Regions from separate parts of the Serratia odorifera genome, predicted to be linked through region 1. Evidence: predicted binding sites of a transcription regulator. Region 1 holds the regulator's gene; each other region holds the start of a gene.
What was found. Region 1 encodes CRP, which controls carbon source genes, mostly activating them, when cyclic AMP is high. Its sites were predicted from a motif close to ATGTGANNNNNNTCACAT; they were not measured.
Positions count from the first base shown of each region.

Region 2: the regulator CRP is predicted to act here: its motif matches at 5,266-5,283, upstream of ACCC84_RS07635 (sugar transporter).
Region 3: the regulator CRP is predicted to act here: its motif matches at 2,748-2,765, upstream of yrbN (protein YrbN).

Region 1 covers NZ_JBGMUT010000008.1:163,982-171,682, reverse strand. Annotated here, with positions in the region: gene ACCC84_RS18420 (phosphoribulokinase) at 1-530, shown strand, start outside; gene ACCC84_RS18415 (OsmC family protein) at 584-991, opposite strand; gene crp (cAMP-activated global transcriptional regulator CRP) at 1,366-1,998, shown strand; gene argD (bifunctional acetylornithine/succinyldiaminopimelate transaminase) at 2,120-3,340, opposite strand; gene ACCC84_RS18400 (aminodeoxychorismate synthase component II) at 3,473-4,048, opposite strand; gene ACCC84_RS18395 (helicase HerA-like domain-containing protein) at 4,107-5,630, opposite strand; gene btsR (two-component system response regulator BtsR) at 5,761-6,486, opposite strand; gene ACCC84_RS18385 (sensor histidine kinase) at 6,486-7,701, opposite strand, start outside.
Region 2 covers NZ_JBGMUT010000002.1:334,832-342,532, reverse strand. Annotated here, with positions in the region: gene ACCC84_RS07655 (molybdopterin-dependent oxidoreductase) at 1-487, shown strand, start outside; gene ACCC84_RS07650 (aldo/keto reductase family oxidoreductase) at 501-1,367, opposite strand; gene ACCC84_RS07645 (LysR family transcriptional regulator) at 1,473-2,405, shown strand; gene ACCC84_RS07640 (AMP nucleosidase) at 2,510-3,970, shown strand; gene ACCC84_RS07635 (sugar transporter) at 4,017-5,204, opposite strand; tRNA gene ACCC84_RS07630 (tRNA-Asn) at 5,527-5,602, shown strand; partial or broken gene ACCC84_RS07625 (Arm DNA-binding domain-containing protein) at 5,668-5,798, shown strand; gene ACCC84_RS07620 (alpha/beta fold hydrolase) at 5,960-6,421, opposite strand; gene ACCC84_RS07615 (DsbA family protein) at 6,466-7,158, shown strand; gene ACCC84_RS07610 (NAD(P)H-dependent flavin oxidoreductase) at 7,373-7,701, shown strand, end outside.
Region 3 covers NZ_JBGMUT010000009.1:70,544-78,244, forward strand. Annotated here, with positions in the region: gene pnp (polyribonucleotide nucleotidyltransferase) at 1-1,639, shown strand, start outside; gene nlpI (lipoprotein NlpI) at 1,769-2,653, shown strand; gene yrbN (protein YrbN) at 2,778-2,852, shown strand; gene ACCC84_RS18945 (DEAD/DEAH family ATP-dependent RNA helicase) at 2,842-4,770, shown strand; gene yedE (selenium metabolism membrane protein YedE/FdhT) at 4,914-6,128, shown strand; gene yedF (sulfurtransferase-like selenium metabolism protein YedF) at 6,125-6,364, shown strand; gene ACCC84_RS18960 (luciferase-like monooxygenase) at 6,394-7,407, opposite strand; gene ACCC84_RS18965 (HlyD family secretion protein) at 7,617-7,701, shown strand, end outside.

The DNA of each region.
Region 1 (7,701 bases):
TTACACCGTGGGAAGCCCTGCCGGAACCCACCGACGTGCTGTTCTACGAAGGGCTGCACGGCGGCGTCGTCACCGATCAGCATGACGTGGCACAGCAGGTCGATCTGCTGGTCGGCGTGGTGCCAATCGTCAACCTGGAGTGGATCCAGAAGCTGATCCGCGATACTGGCGAACGCGGCCATTCTCGCGAAGCGGTGATGGATTCGGTAGTGCGTTCGATGGAAGACTATATCAACTACATCACACCGCAGTTTTCACGCACCCACATCAACTTCCAGCGCGTGCCAACGGTGGATACCTCCAACCCGTTTGCCGCCAAGGCCATCCCGTCGCTGGACGAAAGCTTTGTGGTGATCCACTTCCGCGGGCTGGATCAGATTGATTTCCCTTATCTGCTGGCGATGCTGCAAGGCTCGTTTATTTCGCACATCAATACGCTGGTGGTGCCCGGCGGCAAAATGGGACTGGCGATGGAGTTGATCATGGCACCGCTGGTGCAGCGGCTGCTGGAAGGCAAAAAGATTGAGTAGCCAGGCGACACCGGACGGGCGCGGGGAGGATTAGGCCACCGCGCCACATGCCATTAGGCCACTTCCCGGACTTCAAAGCTGTGGGTAACGCTGGCGGCCTTGCCGAGCATCAGCGCTACCGAACAGTATTTGTCGGCAGACAGATCCACCGCACGCTCCACCGCCTTGTCGCCAAGCCCTTTACCGCTGACGATAAAATGCAGGTTGATATGGGTAAATACCCGTGGTGCCTCTTCGCGACGTTCAGAGGTCAGTTTTACCTCACAATCACGCACGTCGTGACGGCCTTTTTGCAAAATCGACACCACGTCAATCGCGCTGCATCCCCCCACGGACATCAGCACCATTTCCATCGGACTTGGCGCCTTGTCACCGGCATTGCCGTCCATCAATACCTGATGGCCAGACGCCGATTCGCCAAGAAACGTTAACCCTTCAACCCATTTGACTCTTGCCTGCATGCTCATGACTCCGATTGATTCTTTGTCATCAGACTACGCGTTAGCAGCAAAACTGGCAACGGAACCTGATACTGGTCATGTGTGAGCGAGACAACACAAGACACCCGCGTCACTCTGTGCTACAAACAGAGCCGCAATAACGCTTTCTGGACAGCGCTTTCAGGGAAATGCCCACGGAAAGGCACCTTAATGTGTATGTTAACAGAATGTAGCTTGCAGCTCTCACTGCAAGTTAATATGCTAGGGCAATAGCGTATTTTTACGTCACGCCTCAAAAACGGTTAATGGTCGCCGCTCATGGACAGCCATAACACGTTTGACAGGGAACTCTGACCCCTGTGATACAGGCAGATTACAACAGAGGATAACAGCGAATGGTTCTCGGCAAACCGCAAACAGACCCTACTCTCGAATGGTTCCTGTCTCATTGCCATATCCACAAATATCCATCGAAAAGTACGCTGATTCACCAAGGTGAAAAGGCCGAAACGCTTTACTACATCGTGAAAGGCTCCGTTGCGGTGCTGATCAAGGATGAAGAAGGCAAAGAGATGATCCTGTCCTATCTCAATCAGGGCGATTTCATCGGCGAACTTGGATTATTTGAAGAAGGCCAGGAACGCAGCGCCTGGGTTAGGGCTAAAACCGCCTGTGAAGTGGCTGAAATTTCCTATAAGAAATTCCGTCAGCTGATCCAGGTGAACCCTGACATTCTGATGCGCCTGTCGGCGCAGATGGCAAGCCGCCTACAGATCACCTCAGAGAAAGTGGGTAACCTCGCCTTCCTAGACGTTACCGGCCGCATTGCGCAAACCCTGCTCAATCTGGCCAAACAGCCGGATGCCATGACTCACCCGGACGGCATGCAAATTAAAATCACCCGTCAGGAAATTGGTCAAATCGTCGGTTGTTCACGCGAAACGGTTGGCCGTATTCTGAAAATGCTCGAAGATCAAAACCTGATTTCCGCACACGGCAAAACCATCGTCGTCTACGGTACCCGTTAATCCATTAAAACGGCACGCTTCAAAAAATGCCGGTCAGTTAACGCTGACCGGCATTTTTATGCGCCGTTTACCGTGGACACAGTCGGACATCCGATACCGTCTGCCGACCGCCGGTGGGTAGCTACCCGGCGTTGATCACGTCCTGAACCGCCAGCTCAAACAACGCCATACCGTCGGCAATATCTTGCGGCTCAACGACCAGCGACGGCGCAAATCGGATCACGTTCGGCCCGGCATTTAAAATCATCAGGCCACGCGCGGCGGCCGCGGTGAGGAAATCACGCGCCTTGCCGTGGTAAGGCGCCGTCAGTTCGGCGCCGATCAACAGCCCCATACCGCGAATCTCGCTGAAAATACGGTATTTTTCGCCAATGTCCCGCAACGCCGCAACATACAGCGTATGACGCTGTTCGACGCCGCTCAACACTTCGGCGGTATTGATCACGTCCAACGCCGCCTCCGCCACCGCGCAGGCCAGCGGATTGCCGCCATAGGTGGTGCCGTGGGTACCGACCTGCATCACCGAAGCAATCTCCTCGGTGGTCAGCATGGCGCTGACCGGGAAACCGCCGCCCAACGCTTTGGCGGTGGTCAGAATATCCGGCGTCACACCGTAGTGCATATAGGCGAACAGCTTGCCGCTGCGCCCCATACCGCTTTGCACTTCATCAAATACCAACAGCGCCTGGTGGCGATCGCACAGTTCACGCACACCTTGCAGGAACTGCGCATCCACCGGAGTAATACCGCCTTCGCCCTGAATCGGCTCCATCACCACCGCGCAGGTGTGATCGTCCATCACCGCCTTGACCGCCGCCAGATCGTTGAACGGTACATGCACGATGTCGGCCGGCTTTGGCCCGAAGCCGTCGGAATACTTCGCCTGGCCGCCAACCGAGACGGTAAACAGCGTACGGCCATGGAACGCGTTATAAAACGCGATGATTTTGGTTTTGTACGGGCTGTGGCGGGTAATGGCATAGTGGCGCGCCAGCTTGAATGCCGCTTCGTTGGCTTCGGCGCCGGAATTGGCGAAGAACACCCGATCGGCGAAAGTCGCGGCGATAAGCTTGCTGGCCAGGCGCAGCGACGGCTCGTTGGTAAAGACATTGCTGGTGTGCCACAGGGTTTCACCCTGCTGCTTCAGCGCCGCCACCAATGCCGGGTGGCAATGCCCCAGCGCAGTCACCGCAATACCGCCAGAGAAATCAATATACTCCTTGCCGTTGCTGTCCCACACTCGGCTGCCCTTGCCCTTGACGGGGACAAACTGGGCAGGTGCATAAACAGGCAGAATAACCTGGTCGAACGTATTGCGGCTGACTGGGTATTTTTCGGTCATTATTGGGTCCACCCTGAACGTGATCGGATTTTCAATGTTGCCATTAAGTGAAAATATAATCACAAAATATGCATAAAAAACCAATCAAGGGCAAACCTAAATCGCCAAAAAAGGAAAAAAACTCATAACCGGTTAACTTTTCAGGAAATTATCCAGCAGTTGGTGCCCCTGCTCGCTGAGAATGCTTTCCGGGTGAAACTGCACCCCTTCCAGCGCCAGCTGACGATGGCGGATCCCCATGATTTCGTCAGGTTCGCCGTCGCGCTCACTCCAGGCGGTTACCTCAAAGCAGTCTGGCAACGTGGCGGCTTCCAGCACCAGCGAGTGGTAACGGGTCACGGTCAACGGATTGTTCAGCCCAGCAAAAACGCCGCCGTTATGGTGCCGAATGGCAGAGGTCTTGCCATGCATCACCTGACGGGCGCGTACCACCGTGGCGCCAAACGCCTGCCCCAACGCCTGATGGCCGAGGCATACGCCCAAAATGGGCAGCCTGCCGGCAAAGTGGCGAATGGCAGCAAGAGAAATGCCCGCCTCATTCGGCGTGCACGGGCCGGGTGAAATCACCAGTCTCTGTGGCGCAAGCCGTTCAATATCGGCCAGTTGCAATTCATCGTTGCGCTTGACCAACACTTCGGCGCCCAACTGGCAGAAGTATTGGTACAGGTTGTAGGTGAAAGAGTCGTAGTTATCAATCAGCAGCAGCATGACATGTCCAGGCAGAAAAAAGCTGCGCTAGTTTACTGCCGCTGACGAAATTTTCCGCTTACTTTTTACGGCCGCCCATAATCGATCCCAAAACGCCGCGCAAAATCTGCTTGCCAAGGTCGCGAGCCATGCTCTTGGCCGCCGTTTGAACAATACCATCGCGCTTGCCGCCGCGTGGACCGGTAGAGCCGAACAGCAGATCGTTCAACCCGCCCATCAGGCCACCACCGGCTGCATCCGCCGCCGGTTTCTGTGCCGGTTGCCCCGGCGGTGGCGTGCCTACGGTGGCAAAACCTTCCGAAGACAGTTTTTCATAGGCGGACTCGCGATCGACCATATCTTCATAGCGACCATACAGCGGCGATTTATTGATCGCGCTGTTGAGCCCGTCGGCACCCAGCATGCCCATCTTCGATTCCGGCGCGATGACCATTGCCCGCTCCACCACGTTGGGCCGCCCTTTTTCATCCAGGAACGACACCAGCGCTTCACCGACGCCCAGTTCGGTAATCGCCGTTTCCGCATCAAAGTCGGGGTTGGCGCGCATGGTCTGCGCCGCCGCCTTCACCGCTTTCTGATCGCGTGGCGTAAAGGCACGCAGCGCGTGTTGCACACGGTTGCCCAACTGGCCCAGCACGCTGTCGGGAATATCCAGCGGGTTTTGCGTAACAAAATAGATGCCGACGCCTTTTGAGCGGATCAGACGTACCACCTGCTCAATCTTGGTCAGCAGTGCCGGCGGCGCGTCGTTGAACAACAGATGCGCCTCATCAAAGAAAAATACCAGCTTCGGCTGTTCCGGATCGCCCACTTCCGGCAAATGTTCAAACAGCTCGGCCAGCAGCCACAGCAGAAAGACCGAGTACAGTTTTGGCTGGTTGATCAGTTTGTCTGCCGCCAACAGGTTGATGTTGCCGTGGCCATTGGCATCGGTTTTCATCAGATCGTTAATGTCGAGCATCGGTTCGCCAAAGAACTGATTGGCACCCTGCTCTTCCAGCGTCAATAGCCCGCGCTGAATGGCGCCGACCGAAGCGGAGGAGATATTGCCGTATTGGGTCTGGAACTGCTTGGCGTTGTCGCCGACGTACTGCACCATGGCACGCAGATCTTTCATATCCAGCAGCAGCAAGGCGTTGTCATCGGCGATTTTGAACACCAACTGCAACACACCGCTTTGCACCTCGTTCAGATCCAGCAGACGCGCCAGCAGCAGTGGGCCAAGATCGGATACGGTGGCGCGGATCGGGTGGCCTTTTTCACCGTAAATATCCCACGGAATAATGGTACAGGCTTGCGGTTGCCAATCGGTGACGCCGATCGCCGCCAGCCGCGCCTGCAGTTTTTCATTCGGCACCGCCTCGGTGCCGATACCCGACAGATCGCCTTTAACGTCCGACAAAAAGACCGGCACACCGAGGCGCGAGAACTGCTCGGCCATTTTTTGCAGCGTCACGGTTTTACCGGTACCGGTCGCGCCGGTGATCAGACCGTGGCGGTTGGCCAAGGCCGGTAAAATCACCAGATCCTGCACTGGTTTTCCGTCTTTCATCGCTTTGGCGATAATCCGTGCTTCACTCATTTTCTTTTCCTTTGACGCTGACGCGGCGCAAACGCGCCTGTAGATGCCATAAAGCTATAAGCGCGGCCCGATCGCGTCAAGGGCAAACGAAACGATGTGTCGGCAAGCGTGGCGTGACGCCAGCCCGCTATTATCCCCGCAGCCCCAGTTCCTCTTTCAGCGACTTAAGATAGCGGCGGCTGACCGGCACCGGGTCGCCGACCGGCATGATCATTTCTGCCGCGCCGCTGTCGTCAAAGCGTATTTCCCGTACCTGCTCCAGATTGACCAGATATTGCCGATGGCAACGCACCAGCGGCGTGCGATTTTCCAGCGTACGCAGCGTCAGTTCGGTAAAGCACTCCATACCGTCATTGCGCACCACGTAGACGCCGCTTGAGCGCGAACGAATGGCGACCACCTCCTCGAAACGCAGCAGGTAAATACGGCTATGGCCGGTGCAGGGGATGTATTTCAGGTATCCCTCGCTTTCCGGCAGTGCCGCAATGTCCTGCGGTACACGGCGCTGTTGCAGTCGTTGCAAGGTTTTGTTCAATCGTTGCGGCTCGGCCGGTTTTAGCAGGTAGTCGAAGGCATGCTGCTCAAACGCCTGCAAAGCGTATTCATCATAAGCGGTGAGAAATACAATGTACGGCATTCGGTTCGGGTCGAGCATACCGACCAACTCCAGCCCGCTGATACGCGGCATCTGAATATCCAGAAACACCACGTCCGGTTGCAGGCGGTGGATCTGGCTGATGGCCTCTATCGCATTGGCGCTTTCGCCGACGATGGTTACGCCATCCTCCGCGTCCAGTAAATGGCGCAGGTTGTCACGGGCCGAGGGTTCATCGTCGACAATCAATACATTCAGCATCAGGCCGCCCTCGTCATCGGTAGGTGAAGCGTGATACAGGTATAGGTTTCCGGTTCGCAACAGACCTGTACGCCATAGTCCTCGCCATAACGCACGCGAATACGTTTATCCACCAGATTCATCCCCAGACCGTTTCCTGGCGTTTTCGCCTGAAACAAACCGGCGTTATCGGTGATCTGCAATAACAGCCGGTCCCCTTCACAACGGGCGCCGATGTCGATCCTGCCGATCCCCAGCAAATGCGATGTGCCGTGTTTGATGGCGTTTTCTACGATCGGCTGCAACGAAAAGGCCGGCAGGCGCACCGCCAGCAATGCCTCCGGCAACGACACGGCAATTTCCAGCCGATCGGCAAACCGCGCCTTTTCAATTTGCAGATAGGCATTTACATGTTCAATTTCATCCGCCAACGTCACCTCGTCGTCCGAACGCTTAAGGTTCTTGCGGAAAAACGTAGACAGATATTGCACCAGTTCACAGGCGCGATCGCCGTCACGGCGGATCACCGCCACCAGCGTATTGAGCGCGTTAAACAGAAAGTGTGGGTTGACCTGCGCATGCAGCAGCTTGATTTCCGACTGCGCCAGCAACTGCTTGTGGCGCTCATACTGGCCGGCCATGATCTGCGCCGACAGCAGGCTGGCGATGCCTTCACCCAGCGTGCGGTTGATGGTGCTGAATAACCTGCTTTTCGGCTCATACAGTTTGATGGTGCCGATTACCCGCTGATTTTCGCCACGTAGCGGGATCACCAGCGTAGAGCCCAGCTTGCAATTGCTGCTGATCGAACAACTGTACGACAGCTCGTTGCCGTCGGCATACACCACTTCGTTATTGTCGATGGCGCGGTGAGAATGCGCGGAAGAGATCGGCGTCCCCGGCAGATGGTGATCGTCGCCAATGCCGATGAACGCCAACAATCGATCGCGATCGGTAATCGCCACTGCGCCGATGCCCAGCTCCTGGTAGATAATTCGAGCCACTTTCATGCTGTTTTCCCGGTCAAATCCCTGGCGCAGAATGCCTTCGGTACGTTCAGCCAGCTTCAGCGCCTTGGAGGAAAAGGCGCTGGTGTATTTTTCGAACATCGCGCGCCGATCCAGCAGGATTTGCATGAACATCGCCGCTCCCACGGTATTGGCGATCAGCATCGGCAAGGCAATGTGCTCCACCAGCCGCAGCGCTTCACCGAACGGCCGGGCAATGGCCAGAATA
Region 2 (7,701 bases), on a different contig from region 1:
CTATTATCCGCAATACAACGTGCCAGAGGTGGATCTCGACAGCTTTCAACTGGAGGTGTCCGGCAAGGTGGCGAAAAAGGCGCCGTGGACCCTGGCGCAGCTACAGCGTTTGCCGCAGCACAGCCAGATCACCCGTCTGATCTGCATCGAAGGCTGGAGCGCCATCGGCCAATGGAGCGGCGTGCCGCTGAGCAGTTTTCTGCAACAGGTGGGGGCCGATCTCAACGCGCGCTACGTTGGTTTCAAGTGCGCCGACCGCTACTATTCCAGCATCGACATGGCCACCGCGCTGCATCCACAGACCATTCTGGCGCTGGATTTCGCCGGCAAGGCGCTGCCGGCGGAATACGGTTACCCGCTGCGGCTGCGGGTGCCGACCAAGCTGGGCTTCAAGAACGCCAAACACATTGCCGCCATTGTGGTCAGCGACACCAACCCCGGCGGCTACTGGGAGGATCAGGGCTATAACTGGTTCAGCGGCATCTAGCCTGCCCGGCCCGTCAGGCGCCGATAGCGTTCAGCATGCTCATTGTCTCATCCGACAGAGACAGCTGCGCGACCGCCAGGTTTTCGTGCAAATGGCCGAGCGAAGATGTCCCCGGGATCAACAGGATATTCGGCGCACGCTGTAGCAGCCAGGCCAGCGCCAGCTGCATCGGCGTCACTGCCAACTGCTGCGCCAGCTCAGACAGCGTCGAGGATTGCAGCGGGCTGAAGCCGCCCAGCGGAAAGAACGGTACATAGGCGATGCCGTCGCGGGCCAAATCATCGATCAACGCATCATCACCGCGACAGGCCAGATTATACTGATTCTGCACGCAGACGATCGGGCAAATCCGCCGCCCTTCTGCCACCTGACGGGGTGTCACATTGCTTAAACCGATATGGCGTACCAGCCCCTGCTGCTGCAACTGCGCCAGTACGCTAAGCGGCTGTTCGATCGATCCTTCCGCCGGGCCGTGCGCGTCAAACATGATACGCAGATTGACCACCTCAAGCTGTTCCAGCCCCAGATTACGCAGGTTATCGTGCACCGCCTGTGTCAACGCCTCGGCAGAAAAAGCCGGCAACCAGGCGGCATCGTCGCCGCGGCGCGCACCGATTTTGCTGACAATGGTCAGATCGTCGGGGTAAGGCGCCAACGCTTCGCGGATTAGCTGGTTGGTAATATGCGGGCCGTAAAAATCACTGGTATCAATATGATTAACCCCCTGCTCAACGGCGCTGCGCAACACCGCCAGCGCCGCAGCACGATCGCGCGGTGGGCCAAATACTCCCGGACCGGCCAGCTGCATCGCGCCGTATCCCAGGCGGTGCACGCGGCGATCCCCCAGGGTGTAACTGCCTGACTTTTCGATCTGAGACATGTTGTCGCTCCTTTTTGTATTCGCTGCTGACAAGATAGTCCCTTTTCGACCGCACGATAATCCGGCACAATCCGCATGGGCTGTGCGAAATGGCGAACAATCATCATGAAGAGCGATCTGAACGATTTAAGGGCGTTTGTCGCGGTAGCGCGCGCCGGTGGATTCCGTGAAGGTGCCAAGAGCAGCGGCACCAGCGCCTCCGGGCTGAGCGAAGCGGTACGCCGGCTGGAAGCGCAGCTTGGTGTCCGGCTGCTGAACCGCACCACGCGCAGCGTAATGCCCACCGAAGCCGGCCGTGACTTGCTTGAGCGGCTGACGCCCGCCTTGAACGAGGTCGCCGCGGCACTCGATTCGGTCAACCACTTTCGCGACAAGCCGGCCGGCACCCTCAAACTGAACGTGCCGGTCAGCGTCGCCCGTCTGGTGCTACCCGCGCTGGTGTCACCGTTTCTTGCGGCCTATCCCGATATTCAGTTGGAAATCGTCACCGAAGAGAGCTTCGTCGACATTCTGGCGGCAGGCTGTGATGCCGGGATCCGGTATGATGAACGGCTGGAGCAGGACATGATCGCGGTGCCGATCGGCCCGCGCAGCCAACGTTTTGCCGCCGCCGCCTCCAGCGCCTACCTCAATCGGCACGGCCGGCCGCAACACCCGGATGAATTACTCAACCATGCCTGCATACGCGGGCGTTTCCCCAGCGGCACGCTGGCTACCTGGGAGTTCGCCCAGGCCGAGCAGCGGGTACGAGTAGATGTCGACGGACCGCTGATCGTGCGTCTCGGCGGGGCAGCGGATCTGGCTATCGATGCCGCGCTGGCCGGCACCGGGGTAGTCATGCTGTTTGAAGAGTGGCTGCGACCGTATTTGTCACGCGGCGAGCTTGAACCGGTGCTGGAGCCCTGGTGGCCAGCGTTTTCCGGCCCGTATCTCTATTATCCCGGCCACCGCCTGGTTCCCGCGCCGCTCAAGGCCTTTATCAGCTATGTCAAAACCGTTGCCGCTCACCCAGCGACGCCACAGGCGTCTGCCGGCTGAACGCAAAGAAGCGCCTGACCCTCGGCATACAGTTGTAACATATTGAGAATATGCTACTTTTCTAACAGAGTCTCAGCCAGAAACTACCAGCGACAAGGGGCATTATGACGAACAGCGAAACAGGCACCAGACTGACGGCCTCCGAGGCACTGGATCAACTGGAAACCATGTACGACGACGCGGTAAATGCGCTACGCACGGCGATTGGCGCCTATATTGAACACGGCAGGTTGCCTGACGTCAAAGCGCGCGCGGAAGGGTTGTTTGTCTATCCGCAACTGCGGGTCAGTTGGGATGGCACCGCCCCCAGCGAGAAAAAAACCCGCGCCTATGGGCGCTTTACCCATCCGGGCTGCTACACCACCTCCGTAACCCGACCGCAGCTGTTCCGCCATTATCTGGCCGATCAGCTGTCTCTGCTGCAGGGCGAATACGGCGCCAATATCGAGGTGGTGCCGTCAACGCTCGAGATCCCCTACCCGTATGTGATTGACGGCTCCAGCCTGTCGCTGGATCGTTCCATGAGCGCCGGGTTGGCGCAGCATTTTCCCACCACCGAACTGTCGCAAATTGGCGATGAAACCGCCGATGGTTTATTCCACGCCACCGATACCTTCCCGTTGTCGCACTTTGATGCGCTGCGCGTCGACTTTTCGCTGGCGCGTCTGCGCCATTACACCGGCACGCCGGTAGAAGACTTCCAGCCGTTTGTGCTGTTTACCAATTATACCCGCTACGTTGACGAGTTCGTCAGCTGGGCCTGCCGACAAATCGCCGATCCCGACAGCCCGTATCAGGCGCTGTCCTGTGCCGGTGGCACCTATATCACCGCAGAAACCTCGGCGCCCGAGCAGGCCGTATCCGACCTGGCGTGGAAAAACCACCAGATGCCGGCCTACCATTTGATCGGCGCCAACGGTCAGGGCATTACGCTGGTCAACATCGGCGTCGGGCCGTCGAACGCCAAAACCATCTGCGACCATCTGGCGGTGCTGCGACCGAATGCCTGGCTGATGATCGGCCACTGCGGCGGCCTGCGCGAGAGCCAGTCAATTGGTGATTACGTGCTGGCGCACGCCTACCTGCGTGACGATCACGTGCTGGATGCGGTGTTGCCGCCGGATATCCCAATCCCGAGCATCGCCGAAGTGCAGCGTGCGCTGTACGACGCGACCAAAATGGTCAGTGGTATGCCGGGGGAAGAGGTCAAACAGCGGTTGCGTACCGGCACCGTGGTCACCACCGACGATCGCAACTGGGAGCTGCGCTATTCGGCGTCGGCGCTGCGATTTAACCTCAGCCGGGCGGTGGCGGTGGATATGGAAAGCGCCACCATCGCCGCACAGGGTTACCGCTTCCGCGTGCCGTACGGGACGTTGTTGTGCGTATCGGACAAACCGCTGCACGGTGAGATCAAGCTGCCAGGACAGGCGAACCGTTTTTATGAGGGGGCGATTTCAGAGCATCTGCAAATCGGTATTCGCGCGATTGACCTGCTGCGCGCCGAAGGCGAGCGCCTGCATTCACGCAAACTGCGTACCTTCAACGAACCACCGTTCCGTTAAGTCACAACGCGGCCGGGGGCCAGACGCCCTCGGCCGCAGCGCCCGATTACGCGCGGTGATGTTGCAGCCGTTCGCTGCGGTAGAAGTTCAGCACGCACCAACCCAGGGCGATCAGCGCCAGCGGTGCACCAACCAGACCGATATTCGGCATGCCGAGGTGCAAACTGACCTGATTGCCCAGCAGCGCCCCACCGCCGATCCCCAGATTGTACAATCCCGAGAAGATCGCCATCGCCACATCGGTCGCATCCGGCGCCAGGCTGAGCACTTTGGCCTGCATCGACAGGCCAATCGCCATGATCGCCATGCCCCAGAAGGCGCAAAGCAGCGTGAGGTTGAGCTGACTGCCCGCCGCCGGCAACAGCAACAGCAGGCACAGCGTCAACAGGCCAATCGCGCCGATAAACAGAGCCGACGGGTAACGCTCGCTATAACGGCTGAACAGCATGCTGCCGATAATACCGCTCGCACCGAACAGCAGCAGCATCAAGGTGGTGAAGTTGCCGCTCAGGCCGGCCACGTTCTGAATGAAAGGCTCGATGTAGCTGTAAGCGGTGAAATGCGCCGTCACCACGATAATGGTCAGCATATACAGGCTGACCAGCGCCGGGCGCTTGAACAGCATCGGTACGCTGGCCAGTGAGCCGGAATGCTCACTTTTCAGCTCCGGCAGCAGCCGCCACAGCATCACCAGCGCCAAGGTGGCCGCCACCGCGATGCCAATAAAGGTCATACGCCAACCGAGCAACTGCCCGACCACCCGGCCCAGCGGCAGCCCCAGCACCATCGCCAGGGCGGTGCCGCCAGCCAGCATGCTTAATGCCTGGGCTTTTTTACCCGCCGGCGCCACGCGAATCGCCAGAGAGGCGGTAATTGCCCAAAACACCGAGTGCGCCAAGGCTACGCCGGCACGTGAAATCACCAGCGTGGTGAAATCCCAGGCCACGGCGGTCAACACGTGGCTGGCGATAAACAGAATAAATACGCCAATCAGTAACTTGCGACGCTCAATCTTGCTGGTCAGCAGCATGCAGATCAACGACGCCGTGGCCACTATCCAGGCGTAAATGGTAATAATCAGTCCCACCTGTTCGGTTTGCATGGCGAAGCTTTGGGCAATGTCACTGAGCAAACCGACCGGAATAAATTCGGTGGTATTAAAGATAAATGCGGAAACGGCAAGCACGACGACGCGCAGCCAGGCTGTGCGGCGGGAAGCAGCAATCTCTTCCATGGTAAATGGGTCCAGAACAGGTGGGAAGCAATGGAGATATTTTATCCAACTGCGTTATGAAATGCGATATGCGTCACACTTTTTATTATGATTATTTTTTCTTGCTGGTGAGCTAAACATACCTGCCCCCAGCGCTATGCCGTAGGTCACGCCGACGCGCCCCCCGATACGACGCCTCCTACGCCATTTTGCCTGCCAATCACACCAGCAATGGCGAAAAACCCGTCATACTGTACATTGCATCAGCAAACGCACTTTTTTGCCTAATCTCGGCTTTGACAAACCCCCTCACCCTCGCTAACATGCGCCCCGTTCAAACGATTCCTCTGTAGTTCAGTCGGTAGAACGGCGGACTGTTAATCCGTATGTCACTGGTTCGAGTCCAGTCAGAGGAGCCATATTTAGAGAAGCCCGCTTAAGGAAACTTAAGCGGGCTTTTTGCTTTTGATGCTCCGATGCCTTTGGCGCTTATCCCGATGTTTCTCTGGCTGACGCCCGGCAGCAACGTGATGACTTCCGTAAGCTATTGGTGCAGAACGTACTACCCACTCTCAGGGAAAATCCTTTGAGCACGTAGCATTGAGCTGGCATAAAAGGCGCATCAGAGTTTCCGGAATCGCCCTGGCACCTTCACTATTCAAAGCACTTATGGCGCCAATACCAGACGTAAGGAATATACGGTCTGTAAAACGGAAGGATCATAACCACCGCCGTTTTTTCTATTTGTATAAAACTCGCAGTGTCGATAAAAGTGATTACTGGTGAGATACCCGTGCAGATAATACCGACTTCTGAAATTCGCTTATATGACGCCACATGGCAATGGGATTGGAATACATAGGAAAATGCCCGCACTCAGGAATTTCAGCCAGCTTCACGCCTCGCTGCTGAATATAATCAAGGTAGGACAGGGTTGCATTCTGTTCGCCGCACATGAACATTTTTGGACAGGGTAGATTCAGAAATTTGGTCATCAGTTCTCCGTGGTCGGAGTAATCAACCATCGATTTAAAAATGTATCTTACTGCACTGGCACGTACTTTATAACGAAGGCTCACCGAATATAATGCACTGGCCCAGGCCGGGACATGCAGAGTTCGCACAATGAATTCATCAAAAAATTGCTCATCGCTGCCCTCCGGATAATCAATGACCTGACGACTCAGGAAACAGTCTTCGGGGGCAATATTGCCCTCGATATCTACAAAGCTCAGCACGCGTTCCGGGTGGGTATGATTTCGTCGATCCTGAAGACCTGAAGGTGAGCAAGCAATATGCCCTTGAAAAATACAGGCTGAAGCTGGCAGAGATATACAAAAGCGAAGAAAGCATTACCGGCATGCCTGTAAACATGACGGATTTGCAGCTCTTTACGACGGAATACACTTCGTCTGTCCCACTGAATCTGGCCTATAAGGCGGCTCAGTTAGCGGATCGCAATAAAGCCGACCGCTTTTTATATAACCTGCGCTTTGCCACCCTGGTTGAATGCAGTCCGACAACGCGTCCGGAAGAAATACTGGCGGTAGTGGCTGACACCGGCATCAGCGTCAACGAATTCCTTAAGCACTATGAAGGCGGCAGCGCACATGCGTCACTGACTGATGACTTCAGCCTGCGGCAGTCGCTGGGTGTGAGAGGGCTGCCTGCTTATCTTTTGGAATATGAAGATAAACGAGCGCTGGTTAACGGCGTGATTGGATACGAACAATGTCGTTCCACGATCATAAAGTTGACCGACGGAGAACTCGCTGAAATGCAGCCGGAAATATCAACAGATAGCGTCCGGAGATTAATTAACCTGCATCCGTTAATCTCGCCGGTTGAGATTAAAGAAGCGTTTTCCCTGCGGGGCATCTCTGCGGTTAAGGCGTTGATCCAACCCTTACTGGATGCAGACGAGATTTTTATCAAAGAGGTTTACCACGGGGGGGTTATTCGGAAGCATCAATAAGCCACCAGGGCATTCAGCCTCTTTACTATTTTCAGTGATGCGAACAATGCGCGCGATCATTAAAATCCTCATTATTACTAACTTAGTAATTCTGTTTTAAAGATCAGGTTCTTTTTCGTAACAATAATGAAGCTAGGATCTTCTCCAGAGCAATTTACCTATCACAGCCGCCGAAACCGGCAGGCTGAACAACGTTTCTGAAGGAGATCGCGTCATGAAAAACAACCGTATCTGTCAAATTCTGGGCATCGAAAAGCCCGTTATTCAGGGGCCATTATCGTGGCTCACCGATGCACGACTGGTTGCCGCCGTAAGTAACGCTGGTGGCCTGGGCGTACTCGGTCCAAACGCGGGCTTAACGGCGGAAACCGCTGTATCAACACCGGAAGAAACAGCCGAAAAGATGCGTGAAGAAATCCGTAAAACTAAACGGCTGACGGAAAAACCATTCGGGGTAAACCTTATCCCAACTCCGGGGAATGATATCTGGACGCCGCCTATCCTGCAGGTAATCAAGGAAGAAGGCGTCAGGGCCGTAGTTTA
Region 3 (7,701 bases), on a different contig from region 1:
CGTGCTGAACCCGACCACCGACGAGCTGAAAGAAAGCCGTCTGGATCTGGTGGTTGCCGGTACCGAAGGCGCGGTACTGATGGTTGAATCCGAAGCTGACGTTCTGAGCGAAGATCAAATGCTGGGCGCGGTGGTATTCGGCCACGAGCAGCAGCAGGTTGTGATTGAAAACATCAATTCCCTGGTTGCCGAAGTCGGCAAACCGAAGTGGGATTGGCAGGCGCCAGCGGTTAACGAAACGTTGCACGCCCGCGTAGCGGAACTGGCGGAAGGCCGTCTGGGTGACGCTTATCACATCACCGAAAAACAGCAGCGTTATGCTCAGGTTGATGCGATTAAAGAAGACGTGATTGCCGCATTGCTGGCGCAGGACGAGTCCCTGGACGCTGGCGAAATCCAGGACATCCTGGGCAGCGTCGAGAAAAACGTAGTGCGTAGCCGCGTACTGCGTGGCGAACCGCGTATCGACGGTCGCGAAAAAGACATGATCCGTGGTCTGGACGTGCGCACCGGCGTACTGCCGCGCACCCACGGTTCCGCGCTGTTCACCCGTGGCGAAACTCAGGCGCTGGTTACCGCGACGCTGGGTACCGCACGTGACGCGCAGAACCTGGACGAGCTGATGGGCGAAAAAACCGACAGCTTCCTGTTCCACTACAACTTCCCTCCATACTCCGTGGGTGAAACCGGTATGGTGGGCTCGCCTAAACGTCGTGAAATCGGTCACGGTCGCCTGGCGAAACGTGGCGTATTGGCTATGATGCCTAAACCAGAAGATTTCCCGTACACGGTGCGTGTGGTGTCTGAAATCACCGAATCCAACGGTTCTTCTTCCATGGCTTCGGTCTGTGGTGCCTCTTTGGCGCTGATGGACGCCGGTGTGCCGATCAAGGCTGCCGTTGCTGGTATCGCCATGGGTCTGGTGAAAGAGCAGGACAACTTTGTAGTTCTGTCCGACATTCTGGGTGACGAAGATCACCTGGGTGACATGGACTTTAAAGTGGCTGGTAGCCGTGATGGTATCACCGCGCTGCAAATGGACATTAAAATTGAAGGTATCACCCGCGAAATCATGCAGGTGGCACTGAACCAGGCCAAGGGCGCTCGTCTGCACATCCTGGGCGTGATGGAACAGGCTATCAGCACTCCGCGTGGCGATATTTCTCAGTTTGCACCACGCATCCACACCATCAAGATCAATCCGGACAAGATCAAGGATGTGATCGGTAAAGGCGGTTCAGTCATCCGTGCGTTGACTGAAGAGACTGGCACTACCATCGAAATCGAAGATGATGGTACAGTTAAAATCGCTGCTACCGACGGTGAGAAGGCCAAGTTTGCCATTCGCCGCATCGAAGAGATCACCGCAGAGATCGAAGTGGGCCGCGTGTATCAGGGTAAAGTGACCCGTATCGTTGATTTCGGCGCCTTCGTGGCGATCGGCGGCGGTAAAGAAGGTCTGGTTCACATTTCACAAATCGCTGACAAGCGCGTTGAGAAAGTGACCGACTATCTGCAGATGGGTCAGGAAGTGCCGGTCAAGGTGCTGGAAGTTGATCGCCAGGGCCGTGTGCGCCTGAGCATCAAGGAAGCTACCGCGCCTGAAGCGGATGCTCCTGCTGCACCAGAAGCAGAATAACTGTAAAGCAGTTTTGACAGCTCCCCGCCCCTGGGGTTGGGAGCTGTTCGTATCGCGCGGGTAGGAAGCCCGCGTTTTAGCAAGCGGAGGACAGGACGTTCATCCAATGTTTGTCTTCGGGAGTGGGAAATGAAGCCTTTCTTACGCTGGTGTTACGTTGCGACAGCGCTCATGCTGGCAGGATGCAGCAACAATGATTGGCGTAAAGATGACGTTCTGGCTATCCCGTTGCAGCCTACGTTGCAGCAGGAAGTGATCCTGGCGCGCATGGAACAAATACTTGCCAGTCGGGCACTGACGGACGATGAGCGCGCGCAGCTTTTATATGAGCGCGGTGTGCTGTATGATAGTCTTGGGTTACGTGCACTGGCGCGCAATGACTTTTCACAAGCGCTGGCGATACGTCCCGATATGCCGGAAGTTTTCAACTACCTGGGCATTTACTTAACGCAGGCGGGCAATTTTGATGCTGCCTATGAAGCGTTTGATTCTGTACTAGAGCTTGATCCAACTTACAATTACGCGCGTTTAAACCGGGGCATCGCATTGTATTATGGCGGCCGCTTCCCGTTGGCGCAGGATGATCTGCTGGCGTTTTATCAAGACGACCCAAATGATCCCTTCCGTTCGTTGTGGCTGTATCTTGTGGAACGAGAAATCGATCCCAAGAAGGCTGACGTAGCGCTTCAACAGCGTTACGACAAAGCGGACCGAGGGCAATGGGGATGGAAAATTGTCGAATTCTACCTGGGTAAGATCAGCGAAAAAACGCTGATGGAAAGCCTCAAGGCGGATGCAACGGATAACACTTCGCTCGCTGAGCATCTCAGTGAAACTGACTTCTATTTGGGTAAACACTACCTGAGTCTGGGGGACAAGGACACCGCTTCGGCGCTGTTCAAACTGACGGTGGCTAACAACGTTCATAACTTTGTTGAGCACCGCTATGCATTGTTGGAATTGGCGCTTTTGGGCCAAGAACAAGACGACCTATCGGAATCGGACCAGCAATAGCTGACGAACATCTAACAGCCTGATAGACCTTGGTTTAACCGACCATAGCTATCGCCTTCACGGGTGAGGGCTTTTTTGTTCGTTTTATAATCTAATTTGAGCCGGTTCACACTTTTCAATGAAAATGACTGAAAATTTTCTCGACGAGTTATGTAGACTGGCTGCCATTATTAATGAGGCACGTGTACATGACTACTGAGCTTGAAACCTCTTTTGCTGACCTGGGGCTGTCTGCTCCTATCATTTCCGCCCTGACCGATCTGGGCTATGAAAAACCGTCACCGATCCAGGCTGAGTGTATTCCTCACCTGTTGAACGGTCGCGATGTGCTGGGTATGGCACAAACCGGCAGCGGTAAAACTGCGGCGTTCTCGCTGCCACTGCTGCATAACCTCGACGCTTCCCTGAAGGCACCACAGATTCTGGTGCTGGCCCCGACCCGCGAACTGGCGGTTCAGGTTGCCGAAGCGATGACCGATTTCTCCAAACACATGAACGGCGTTAACGTTGTGGCTCTGTACGGCGGCCAGCGTTACGACGTGCAGCTGCGCGCCCTGCGCCAGGGCCCACAAATCGTAGTGGGTACCCCGGGCCGTCTGCTGGACCACCTGAAACGCGGCACCCTGAACCTCTCTAACCTGAGCGGTCTGGTGCTGGATGAAGCTGACGAAATGCTGCGCATGGGCTTTATCGAAGACGTAGAAACCATCATGGCGGAAATCCCGGCTGAACATCAGACCGCGCTGTTCTCCGCTACTATGCCGGAAGCGATTCGTCGCATTACCCGCCGCTTTATGAAAGAGCCGCAGGAAGTGCGCATTCAATCCAGCATCACTACCCGTCCTGACATCAGCCAGAGCTACTGGACTGCACAGGGCATGCGTAAAAACGAAGCGCTGGTGCGTTTCCTGGAAGCCGAAGACTTTGATGCAGCCATCATCTTCGTGCGTACCAAAAACGCCACGCTGGAAGTGGCCGAAGCGCTGGAGCGCAGCGGTTACAGCAGCGCCGCGCTGAATGGCGACATGAACCAGGCGCTGCGTGAGCAGACCCTGGAGCGTTTGAAAGACGGTCGTCTGGATATCCTGATTGCTACCGACGTTGCGGCCCGTGGCCTGGACGTTGAGCGTATCAGCCTGGTAGTCAACTACGATATCCCGATGGATTCCGAATCTTACGTTCACCGTATCGGCCGTACCGGTCGTGCTGGCCGCGCTGGCCGTGCGCTGCTGTTCGTGGAAAACCGCGAACGCCGCCTGCTGCGCAACATTGAACGCACCATGAAGCTGACGATCCCTGAGGTTGAGCTGCCGAACGCAGAACTGCTGGGTCAACGCCGTCTGGCCAAGTTCGCCGCTAAGGTTCAGCAGCAGCTGGAAAGCAGCGATCTGGACATGTACCGCGCGTTGCTGGCTAAACTGCAGCCGGAAGAAGAGCTGGACATCGAAACGCTGGCAGCAGCATTGCTGAAGATGGCACAGGGCGAACGTCCACTGATCCTGCCACCGGATCCGGTGTTCAAACCGCGTCAACGTCGTGAATTCAACGACCGTGACGATCGCGGCGGTGACCGTCGTCGTGATAGCCGTGACGGCGGTGAGCGTCCACAGCGTCGCGAACGTCGTGACGTGGGTGAAATGCAGCTGTACCGCATCGAAGTGGGCCGTGATGACGGCGTGGAAGTGCGTCATATCGTTGGTGCGATTGCCAACGAAGGCGACATCAGCAGCCGTTACATCGGTAACATCAAGCTGTTTGGTTCCCACTCCACCATCGAACTGCCAAAAGGCATGCCGGGCGAGATCCTGAATCACTTCACGCGCACCCGCATTCTGAACAAGCCGATGAATATGCAACTGTTGGGCGATGCTCAGCCGCATGAACGTCGTGAGCGTCGCGAAGGCGGTAACGCCGGTGGCGAACGTCGCGGCAACGGTCGTCCTTTCAACGGCGAACGTCGTGAAGGCGCACCGCGTCGTTCTTTCGGCGAGCGTCGTGAAGGCGGAAATGCAGCCGGTGGCGAACGTCGTGGCGGTGGTAACTTCAACCGTGACCGCGCACCGCGTCGTGACGATGCAGCGCCAGCCACTCCACGTCGTCGTTTCGGTGACGCATAAGCACTGATTTATCGTTCGCGCTAAGTCATGATGAAAACCAGCCCTCGGGCTGGTTTTTTTACGTCTGAAAAGAGGGATTGCTGCGGTTAATGACGTATCATTCATCTGGTTATTATTCATGGATGTGATGCATAGGAGATGCCATGAGCTGGCAGCAATTCAAATCGCAATACCTGGTGCGCTTTTGGGCGCCGCTACCGGCGGTGATCGCCGCAGGGATCCTTGCCACCTATTATTTCGGCCTGACCGGCACCTTCTGGGCGGTGACCGGTGAATTTACCCGTTGGGGCGGTCACCTGTTGCAGTGGCTCGGCTTTCACCCGGAACAATGGGGGTACTTCAAACTTATCGGCCTTGAGGGGACGCCGCTACAACGCATCGATGGGCGGATGATTATCGGCATGTTCGCCGGTTGCATTGCCGCCGCGTTGTGGGCCAACAATGTTAAGCTGCGACGGCCGCAGCACCGCATTCGTATCGTGCAGGCGCTGTTGGGCGGCATCATTGCCGGCTTTGGCGCGCGTTTGGCGATGGGGTGTAACCTTGCCGCTTTCTTTACCGGTATTCCGCAGTTTTCGCTGCACGCCTGGTTCTTTGCGCTGGCGACCGCGGTGGGGTCGTACTTCGGCGCCAAATTTACCCTATTGCCGCTGTTTCGTATCCCGGTGAAATTGCAGAAGGTGCGCGCGGCGGCACCATTGACGCAGCAACCGCAGCAGGCACGTCGCCGTTTTCGGCTCGGCATGCTGGTATTCCTGCTGGCCGTGGCCTGGTCGCTGTGGACGCTGTTTGACGCGCCGAAGCTCGGCATCGCCATGCTGTTTGGTATCGGCTTCGGTCTGTTGATTGAGCGTGCGCAGATCTGCTTCACCTCGGCGTTCCGTGATTTGTGGATCACCGGTCGCACCCACATGGCCAAGGCGATTATTCTGGGGATGGCGGTCAGCGCGATAGGCATCTTCAGCTATGTTCAGCTTGGCGTATCGCCCAAGATTATGTGGGCCGGCCCGAACGCGGTGCTGGGTGGGTTGCTGTTTGGTTTTGGCATCGTGCTGGCGGGCGGCTGCGAAACCGGCTGGATGTACCGCGCGGTCGAAGGGCAAATTCATTACTGGTGGGTCGGGCTTGGCAATATCATCGGGGCGACGCTGCTGGCCTATTATTGGGACGATCTGGCCCCGGCGTTGGCCACCGACTATGACAAGGTCAATTTGCTGGACACCTTCGGCCCGCTTGGCGGCCTGCTGGTCACCTACCTGCTGCTGGGGTTGGCGTTCATCGCCATGCTGTGGTGGGAAAAACGCTTTTTCCGCGCCAGACCGCAGGCGCAGGTGGTTAATCTGAGGAGTGTGCCATGAAACAACCAACGATAGTGCCGGATTACCGGTTGGACATGCTGGGCGAGCCGTGCCCCTATCCGGCGGTCGCCACGCTGGAGGCAATGCCGCAACTCAAGCCGGGCGAGGTGCTGGAAGTGATCAGCGATTGCCCGCAGTCGATCAACAATATTCCGCTCGACGCGCGCAATCATGGCTATCAGGTGCTGGACATTCAGCAGGACGGGCCAACCATTCGCTATCTTATTCAACGCTAAAATCAGGGCGCCGTGCGGCGCCCGATTGTTTAGCCCTTGCGCAGGTCGTCTTTGACCGTCGACACAATCTCAAACGAACGCAGACGCGCCTGGTGATCGAAGATCTGGCCGTTAACCATGATTTCATCGGCTTCGGTTTCCCGCAGCAGCGTTTGCAGACCGTGGCGTACGGTAGTTTGATCGCCAATGATCGACATGCTTAGCGCCTGTTCAACGCCGTATTGTTCGCCGGCGGTCCACAGCGCATGAATATTGTCGACCGGTGCCGGCAGCGGGCCTGGCGAGCCGCGGCGCAGGTTGATGAACTGTTGCTGCATCGAGGTAAACAGGAAACGCGCATCGTTGTCACTGTCGGCGGCCACCACGTTGACGCATACCATGGCATGTGGCTGCGGCCAGCGCTCGGATGGCTGATAGTTTTCACGGTACAGCTTCAAGGCCTGGAACAGCATGTCTGGCGCAAAGTGGGAGGCAAAGGCGAACGGCAGCCCCAGCTTGGCCGCCAGCTGCGCACTGTACAGGCTGGATCCCAACAGCCAGATTGGCACATGCAGGCCTTGCCCCGGCACCGCCTGTACCGCCTGGCCCGGCTGCACTTCGCCAAAGTAATGTTGCAGCTCTTGCACGTCGCGCGGGAAGTTGTCCACTTCCCCCGACAGGTGACGGCGCAGCGCCATCATGGTGCGCTGATCGGTACCGGGCGCGCGGCCCAGCCCCAGATCGATGCGTCCGGGATACAGCGATTCCAGCGTGCCAAACTGCTCGGCGATCACCAGCGGCGCATGGTTTGGCAACATCACTCCGCCAGAACCGAGGCGGATGCTGTGCGTGCCGGCAGCCAGGTAGCCCAGCAATACCGAGGTGGCGGCGCTGCCGATGCCGGTCATATTGTGATGTTCCGCTAACCAATAGCGTTGGAAGCCCCACTTTTCAGCATGTTGTGCTAAATCTAAAGAGCTGTGGAATGCATCGCGCGGTTTGGCGCCGGCCGGGATCGGGGAAAGATCCAGTACCGAAAGCGGTACCCGTGTGGTTTCAGTCATGTTATTCGTCCATTGGCTAAAGTGTTATCGCGTAAAGGGCGAGTGCAGCAATCTGCAAGTTAACGTTAAAAGCATAATTCAAATTGCGGTTATAAAAGGGGATATCCGTGCTTGTGATATCCTTGCTACAGAAATGACATGTTAGGAGATTCAGCGAATATGGACCGTTACCTTTCCCCCCGCCGCGTACCGTTCAGGGAGCCGAGTGCATGAAAAAAAAGACCTTATTTACCCTGTTGCTGGTGGTGATCGTTATCGCCATGGCGGTACTGTTCCGCGCGCACAACCAGTATC